4 regions of the Virgibacillus sp. FSP13 genome follow, and region 2 is predicted to be linked to each of the others. Evidence: riboswitches for the same ligand, from Rfam matches in the RefSeq annotation. Region 2 holds a riboswitch; each other region holds the start of a gene.
What was found. Region 2 has a riboswitch for thiamine pyrophosphate ahead of thiW (energy coupling factor transporter S component ThiW). Riboswitches for the same ligand answer to the same signal wherever they lie in the genome.
Positions count from the first base shown of each region.

Region 1: another riboswitch for thiamine pyrophosphate. It lies ahead of ACW2QC_RS16550 (lipoate--protein ligase family protein); the one in region 2 lies ahead of thiW (energy coupling factor transporter S component ThiW).
Region 3: another riboswitch for thiamine pyrophosphate. It lies ahead of thiT (energy-coupled thiamine transporter ThiT); the one in region 2 lies ahead of thiW (energy coupling factor transporter S component ThiW).
Region 4: another riboswitch for thiamine pyrophosphate. It lies ahead of ACW2QC_RS16740 (ABC transporter substrate-binding protein); the one in region 2 lies ahead of thiW (energy coupling factor transporter S component ThiW).

Region 1 covers NZ_JBSVKG010000024.1:37,528-39,728, forward strand. Annotated here, with positions in the region: gene ACW2QC_RS16545 (ABC transporter ATP-binding protein) at 1-576, opposite strand, end outside; TPP riboswitch at 839-943, shown strand; gene ACW2QC_RS16550 (lipoate--protein ligase family protein) at 1,036-1,869, shown strand; gene lipA (lipoyl synthase) at 1,870-2,201, shown strand, end outside.
Region 2 covers NZ_JBSVKG010000012.1:51,968-54,168, reverse strand. Annotated here, with positions in the region: gene ACW2QC_RS11835 (peptide MFS transporter) at 1-656, shown strand, start outside; TPP riboswitch at 800-913, shown strand; gene thiW (energy coupling factor transporter S component ThiW) at 992-1,477, shown strand; TPP riboswitch at 1,485-1,588, shown strand; gene tenA (thiaminase II) at 1,664-2,201, shown strand, end outside.
Region 3 covers NZ_JBSVKG010000004.1:11,094-13,294, forward strand. Annotated here, with positions in the region: gene ACW2QC_RS05075 (M3 family oligoendopeptidase) at 1-674, shown strand, start outside; TPP riboswitch at 740-845, shown strand; gene thiT (energy-coupled thiamine transporter ThiT) at 963-1,538, shown strand; gene ACW2QC_RS05085 (hypothetical protein) at 1,695-1,841, shown strand; gene ACW2QC_RS05090 (hypothetical protein) at 1,985-2,201, shown strand, end outside.
Region 4 covers NZ_JBSVKG010000025.1:19,665-21,865, forward strand. Annotated here, with positions in the region: gene ACW2QC_RS16735 (Dph6-related ATP pyrophosphatase) at 219-812, shown strand; TPP riboswitch at 881-990, shown strand; partial or broken gene ACW2QC_RS16740 (ABC transporter substrate-binding protein) at 1,161-1,655, shown strand; gene ACW2QC_RS16745 (thiamine-binding protein) at 1,715-2,005, shown strand; partial or broken gene ACW2QC_RS16750 (ABC transporter permease) at 2,005-2,201, shown strand, end outside.

The sequences.
Region 1 (2,201 bases), on a different contig from region 2:
TTTCTGTATAGCTATTTGGTTAATAGTATTCATTAATTCCTCACGAGAAATAAAATCAAGTCCGTTTGTTGGTTCATCTAATATAAGTAAGTTCGGTGATCCCATCAAACCTCGTGCGATAAGGATCTTTTGCTTCTCCCCCTGAGAACAAGTTTGATAAGTTCTTCCCCGTAAGTGACCGAAGTGAAGTTGTTCCATAATTTGGTAGGATTTTTCAAAATCATCTTCTGTTGGATTTTCATACAACCCGATCGACGCAAATTTTCCGCTGACAACAATATTCTCGACGCGCTCTGTCTCCTTCATTCTTTCTTGAAGGGATGAGCTAACCCAGCCAATTGATTTTCGCAACTCCCGGATATCCGTTTGCCCGAACGACTTCTCTAGTATGCTGACCCTTCCCTTCGTTGGCCAAATATAGCCGTTTATCATGTTCAATAAAGTTGTTTTGCCTGACCCATTTAGTCCAAGAATAGCCCAATGTTCTCCATTTACAACCTCCCAATCGATATCTGATAAGATTTCTTCCCCTTGCCTTTTCCACGAAACTTGCTGCATATCTACTATTTTATTCAATCCTATTCCTCCCCCGCTCTAACAAACGCATCTACCAATCACATTTATTACGAAATTTTCTTATATATTACAGATGGTTAATTACAAAAACAACCTATTTGACCTAATTTTTAGATTCCACTATGCAGCCTCGAACTTCTCGGTCCTATTCATCCTCTTTAACACGCACCATAAGCAGGAAAATTTCCGGAACAGATAAATTTTCCAATTTGCTTTACAATTTACATCTCTCCCTTTACTATAGAATTGTTAAATAAAATAAAAAAATCACTAGGGGAGCTTTTTTTAGCTGAGAAGAACATCTTCGTTCTGACCCTTCGCACCCGATCTAGGTAATACCAGCGTGGGGAAGTGTAGTCGCATGTATCATTCATACAAACGGGCTGCATTCCACTGGGTGCAGCCCATTACTTTTCAGGTTATTAACAGTACCAACATCAACATAAGGAGGCGATTCATGTGCGTGATGAATGGCTATTTATCGATACTGGGATATGTGATGCTGCGGTTAATATGGCACTCGATGAGATGCTGTTGCAATGGCATAGTGAGGGGAAAATACCACCAATTTTGCGTTTCTATCAGTGGTCTACCCCAAGCCTTTCCTTAGGTTATTTTCAGGATGTCGATAAAGCAATTGATTTGCAAGCATTAGACCGTTACCAGATCCCCCTTGTTCGCCGTCTAACAGGAGGAAGCGCTGTTTTACACGATGATGAGCTAACTTACAGCATTATCATTGCAGAGGATAAACCATATATCCCAGCATCAGTCGGAGAGGCTTATTACATACTTTCAAAAGGGATTTTTGCAGGGTATACCAAGTTAGGTATTACAGCAAATTATGCAGAAACAAACAAGGCAGAAAAGAGCCGCTCAGCCGTATGTTTTGAAAAACCTGCGTTGTATGAATTAATGGCTGACGGTAAGAAAATATCGGGAAATGCCCAGACACGCCAAAAAGGGGTACTACTGCAACACGGATCGATACCAAGATCAATCAATAAAACAATGCTTTTTGATTTGTTCCACTTTCCAAGCGAGGAAATCCGGGAAAAGAAAAGAAAGGCTTTTGATCAAAAAGCAACAGCTATTAATCAAGAAACAAATCAACATGTATCTATGGACACCATGAAAGACGCGTTTAAAAGAGGCTTCGAAACAGGAGTAGACATTGAGCTATTTCCATTCGAACTAACCAATGAACAATGGAATGAAGTGTACCAGCTTGCTGAAATAAAATATAGCAGTAACGATTGGAACTTCAAACATAATCTAAGGAGCGTGTACTAAATGGCTAAACAAGAGGAATACATACGGAAACCGGAATGGTTAAAAACGAAAATCAACACAAACCAATCCTACCGGGGACTTAAGAAACTAATGCGTGATAAGAAATTGAATACGGTTTGTGAGGAAGCTCGCTGTCCAAATATCCACGAATGCTGGAGTGAACGAAAAACGGCAACATTTATGATTTTAGGTGATACCTGTACCCGCGGCTGCCGTTTCTGTGCAGTAAAAACCGGATTGCCAAATGAACTAGATTGGGGAGAACCCGCTCGTGTTGCTGAATCCGTAGCGATCATGGGCTTGAAGCACGTTGTCGTCACAGCCGTAGCACG
Region 2 (2,201 bases):
GCAGCAAGAAAACAACAGAAGTGGAGCGATCTCGTTTACTTGCGTATATACCAATGTTTATCGCAGCTATTATGTTCTGGGCAATTCAAGAGCAAGGTTCAATTATTTTGGCACGTTTTGCTGACCAGCGAACCGATCTAAGTTTGGCAGGCTTTGAGCTTCAATCTTCTTGGTTTCAGTCATTGAATCCTTTATTTATTGTACTTTTAGCGCCTGTATTTGCTTGGCTTTGGATTCGCTTAGGAAAAAGCCAACCATCAACACCGAAGAAGTTTTCACTTGGGCTATTTTTCGCTGGACTATCTTTTCTCGTGATGATTGTACCAGCTATCATTAATGGAACAGACACACTTGTCAATCCGTTATGGTTAGTATTAAGTTTCTTCTTAGTTGTTATTGGGGAATTATGTTTATCACCAGTTGGTTTATCAGCAACTACGAAACTTGCACCAGCTGCATTTTCAGCGCAAACGATGAGTCTATGGTTCCTATCCAATGCCTCAGCACAGGCTATCAATGCACAAATTGTAAAACTATATTCGCCTGATACAGAAATTTTATATTTCGGCATCATTGGTGGAATATCCATCTTACTTGGTTTCATTCTATTTGCCGCATCAAAGAAAATTCACGTGTTTATGCGGGGAATTGATTAACTGAAAAAGGGCCGCTTCAAACTTTTGGTTTTGGAGCGGCCCTTCTTTCTTTAAGAATTGTTGAGAGAAAAATATTTGTTATAGACTGGTGACAAATGGAAAGACCTCTGTTAAGATAAGAATCAACAAGCAAATTATAATAGTTCAACTACTAGGGGTGCCCAAAATCGTGGGCTGAGAGGAAGGCCGAACTGCTTTCCGACTCTTATGGACCTGATCTGGTTAACACCAGCGGAGGGAAGTAGTGAGTGGCATTATGTCCATAAACTAATCCCACCAGCTAGGTCCCTTTATCAGGATCTAGCTTTTTTATTTTATTTGAAAGGGGGAATCAGATGAATCGAACGCGTTTACTAACAACAATGGCAGTTTTTGTAGCTATTGGAACGATTGGGGCACAAATTCTATGGTTTCCAGCAGGCGTTGCCAAAGCCTACCCTGTACAACATGCGGTCAATGTCATGGCAGCAATCATGCTCGGTCCAACTCCAGCTGTTATGGTCGCATTTATGATTGGGTTACTCCGTAATTTGCTTGGACTTGGTACGCTATTGGCATTTCCTGGCGGGATGATTGGTGCTTTTCTAGCAGGTTATCTCTACAAAAAATTTGGCAAAAAGTTATGGGCTACACTTGGAGAATTCATTGGCACCGGAATTATTGGTTCCTTGTTTGCCGTACCATTTGCCAACCTTTTAATGGGAAGTTCAGTTGGTGCATTGTTCTTCTTCCCATCATTTCTAGTGAGCAGCGGAACAGGCGCATTGATGGGCTGGATGATAGCTGTTCGCTTGAAGCAACAAGTACCACAAAATATTTAGTATAACGGAAAACTACTAGGGGCGCTGTAACGGCTGAGAATAGGAATATTCCTTAGTCCCTTGGAACCTGATCTGGTTAATACCAGCGGAGGGAAGTAGTCGAGCGAGAATAATATGTACTCTCCTCTATTTATCTACTTTTCTACTCCCCTAGTAGCTTCCTTAAAAATTCAAGGAGGCATGACAATGACTTTTTCACAAAATCTTAGAGAAGAAAATAAAGATATTTTTCAAGCAATCTTTAACCATCCATTTGTACAGGGAATTGGCAAAGAAAACGTCCCTAAAGAAGCATTAGCACATTATATTAAAGCAGACTTTGAATATTTAAATGCATTTATCAACATTTACGGAATCGCGATTTCCAAATCAAACAATCGTAAAGATATGTCCTTTTTTAATGAACAAATCCAGTTTGTACTGCATAGCGAAACCCATCCTCACCATAATTTTTGCGAGGTAATCGGGGTAGGGTATGACGAACTTCAGGGGCATCCATTACCACCTACTGCTGATCATTACATGAAGCATATGATGTATCATGCACAAATGGGCAGTTTGCCAGAAATAATCTGTGCATTACTTCCTTGCCCATGGACATATCTCGAAATCGGGAAGGAATTGATGAAAACATATAAACCGTCTAAAAATCATGCGTTTTATCCATGGATCAGCTTTTATGCTGAGGATAGCATGGAAAAAACCACAACGGAAATGCGAACCC
Region 3 (2,201 bases), on a different contig from region 2:
TTTTTATGACATATTCTGGGACAACTTCTAATATTGCCACCCTTGCCCATGAATTAGGCCATGCTTACCACCAGCATGTAATGAATGATGTGAATGGATTGAATCAGGGGTATGCAATGAATGTAGCAGAAACGGCATCAACGTTTGCTGAAATGATTATTGCCGATGCATCAGTGAAAAATGCTAAAAGCAAAGAGGAAAAACTGTCTGTACTAGAGGATAAAATACAGCGGAGTGTTGCCTTTTTTATGAATATTCATGCGCGATTCCTTTTTGAGCAACGATTTTATGATGAACGAAAACAAGGTATGGTTCCGGTACCTAGACTAAATGAATTAATGGTGGAGGCACAAAAAGAGGCATATTGCGATGCTTTAGATACGTACGATCCGAATTTCTGGGCGTCTAAACTGCATTTTCACATCACGGGAACGCCATTTTATAATTTTCCATATACGTTCGGTTATTTGTTTAGTCTCGGAATCTATGCATTTGCACTTGAAAAAGGTGGTAGTTTTGAAGATGACTATATTGCACTTCTTCGTGACACCGGAAAAATGACCGTTGAAGACTTAGCGGAAAAACATTTAGGAATTGATTTGACGAAACCAGACTTCTGGGAAAATGCCATCCGTTTATGTGTAAAAGATGTTGAGGAGTTTTTGGCACTTTAAATCCTAGCGTTGTCACTGGTTGGCGAATACGTTATAATACAGGTAACGAAAAAAGCATAGAAATAAAAGTCTACAGGGGGAGCCCATTTGGCTGAGAGTGAACACTGAGCTGTTCTTACCCTTTGAACCTGTTAGTTAATACTAGCGTAGGGATGGTAGCTTTTTTGATGGTATAAAAGCAATGTGAGCGGATTCCCCATCAGGAAGCTTCCCCTTTGACATTGCTTTTTTTGTGTTCAAAATTTTCGCAGGTAGATTTTTAGTCTACTAGAAGGGGAGGTTATTTGTTTGAAGGAGAAACGTACATTGTTTTTAATTGAAGTAGCTATTTTTACAGCGTTAGCATTAGCATTGGATCTTGCTCCGTTTTTATCTTTTAAAATTTGGGCACAAGGCGGATCAATTTCATTGGCAATGATTCCGGTATTTATTGTCGCCTTTCGTTGGGGATTAAAAGGTGGATTATTGTCAGGATTTCTATGGGGTGTTTTACAAGTAGCATTAGGCACAGGATATATATTGTACTTTTGGCAAGGCCTGCTTGATTATGCGGTAGCGTTTACTGTGATCGGCTTTGCAGGCATTTTTGCAAAACCAATTCAGCATGCAGTTAAGGAAGGCAATACGGCAACATCTATAACATATATTTTAACTGGTGTCTTTCTCGGTTCCATGTTGCGTTTTATTGCCCATTTTGCTGCAGGAGTCGTATTTTTCGAGTCGGCAGTTGACGGCATGAATGTCTGGATTTATTCATTGCTTTATAATATTTCATACATTATTCCGTCGTTCATTATTTGTACAATCGCGGTGTTCTTCTTGTTCCATAAACAGCCAAGAACACTATTAAGTGCAACTGCATAAGCATTAGCTTTCCGCTCACGATATGTTGGGTCGTGCCACTGTCTTTAGTTGGCACGGCTTTTATTTTTGGGAAAATGAATAAAGATAGATTTGTGCACAGCACCTATTTTGCGAAGTGCATATTTTTTGAGTATACTGAAAATAGGGGTGATCATTTTGCGGGAATTAATTGGCGAATGTAAATCATGTGGGGATGCTGTTTATTGTGAAAATGGCTTTTTTGATGGTGAACAAATAGATGGAAACTTATATTGTAATCATTGTGCCGAAAAGTTGGATTCTGAAACGGACAAACAAGCGTAAGCTCGTTTGTCCGTTTTAAATTAAATACACCATACCTTGTTCCAGTGTCAAAAGTAAATTGTTTTTTGAACCTTCCTTTTTTCTCACTCCCTATTATCGATTTGCATAGGCTATAGCACACGTAAGAAGAAAGGAAGGTTCATGTGGAGCTTACGATATCGCATTGGCTATATGGGTTATTTACACTAATTATTATTTTGACAATGATTTTCAAACGTGGCGTTGTACTCCCTACATTACTTGGAACGTTTGTCATTGCCTGGGTGTATAATGGTAGTCTTATTGACGGTTTCACTTCCATTTTTAATGCGAATTTGGTTGCAGCAAAAGAGCTCTTTAGTATATTTTTAATCATCACAT
Region 4 (2,201 bases), on a different contig from region 2:
GACTAGATTCTGCTTAAATGTACGGTTGTCTTGAGGAAAATACCAATACAAGTGAGGAAGCGTGCACATAGAATAAAGTATAAATCGAAACAAGACTTGTGGAAGATTTATTACAACCCATGAAACCTCCTGGGGAGAGCCAGCTGACCACTGGCTTTCTTTCTTTTAGGTTTGAATGATATAGTATAGGTAATAAGTAGAAGAAGGAGCCAGTAGTCATGAAAATAGCTTTATCATTCAGCGGTGGGAAAGATAGTTGTTTAGCATTATATCGTTTGCAACAACAAGGTTACGATGTTTCTTGTCTCATTACGACGATATGGCAAGAAAAACAGGAAACAGTCGCACACGGGGAGAAGCTTGATCAAATTGAAAAACAGGCTGAACGTATTGGGATTCCGGTTCATTTTATCAAGACAGACTTTACGGAATATACACAGGATTTTGTTCGTACGTTACAAGATTTAAAAAAGAACAATAAGATTGATAGTGTTGCATTTGGTGATATTTATTTAGAAGGACATCGTGAGTGGGGAGAGCAAGTTGCAGAAAAAGCTGGTGTAGCACCGATTTACCCATTGTGGACGGATCAACATGAGGTATTGGATCTATTAAGAGAATTTGTAGCTTCAAAGTTTCAGGCACGGGTTATCAAAGTAGATAATACAAAACTTCCGGAAAGCTGGATTGGTCGTCTTATAGATGAATCGTTTATTACTGATATTAGCAAGAAGGATGTTTGTCCGCTGGGGGAATCGGGAGAATATCATACAACGGTATTTGGCGGGCCAATCTTTAACGATCTGGTTTGAATATTATGAATCTTCTTGAAAACGGTATCGTAATGTAGTACCTTTAAACATGTAAGATCAAAATTAAATAGATTTTGTGGGGGGACCAGTTGAGCTGGTTGAGATTGTATCCGATAGATACTGACCCTTGGAACCTGATCTGGCTGAAACCAGCGTAGGGAACATCAAAGGTTGTTCAAAAAGTCCGGTAAAAATGACACATTTGAGCACGAATTAAAAGAAAAGGTAAATCTTTCTTTTTTGTATGCACCCCAGGTTTAAAAATGGTGGTGTTTTTTTATTGTCATTTTTAAACCTTTGTGCCGATCATTTTCCTAAACAATATTACAAATACATGGAGGATAGGAAATGAAGAAGCTTTTAATGTTATTAATTATGGTTACCATTCTTGTGGCATGTAACGATAACAATGAGTCAAAGAGTGCGGATCAAGATGAGAACGCCAAGCAGAAAATAAAGTTCGTTTTGGACTGGACACCAAATACGAATCATACTGGCATTTATGTTGCACAGAAAAAGGGATATTTTAATGACAAGGACTGGACGTGGAAATTATGATGCCAGGAGAAGTTGGGGCTGATCAGCTTGTCGCATCAGGAAAGGCCGATTTTGGTGTGGGTGCGCAGGAAAGTATTACAGAAGCACGTGTGCAAGGTGGCAGTGATCCAGCATAATACATCCGGTTTTGCCTCACCAAAAGAAAAAGAAATCACATCACCTAAAGACTTTGCGGGGAAAACGTATGGTGGTTGGGGTGCGCCAGTTGAGAAGGCTGTTCTTACATCCCTTATGAACCAAGAGAATGCTTCCGCTGATGAGGTGGATATTGTCAATATGGGAAACAACTAGATAGCGAAAAAGCTTTTACAAATGAATTTTTACCAAAATAGGAGGGTATTTAAGTGGCAAATGCGTTAGTTAGTGTTCAAATTATACCAAAGACAAAAAACGGGGAAGATCCGATTCCATATGTAGATGCTGCAATAGAGGTTATTGCTCAATCAGGAGTGAAATATGAGGTGAATCCACTTGAAACTACAATGGAAGGCGATTTGCCGGAACTTCTGTCAATTATCGAAAAAATGAATACTAAAATGACGGAAAGCGGGTGTGAAAGTATTATTTCACAGGTGAAAGTGTTTCATAAACCAGATGGAGCTTCAATATCTGAATTGACGGAGAAATATCGCTAATGAAAGGAATCATTAAAAAAGGATGGAAACCGGCTGTGGTTCTCCTCCTTTTGTTCAGTGCGTGGGAGCTTTTCAGTATTCTTTTTAATATACCGGATTGGCTCCTTCCTGCACCATCACAAATAATTCAAACAGGTATAGAAGGTTGGCAAGTGTATCAACATCATTTAGTCTCAACCATTACATTATCGGTTAT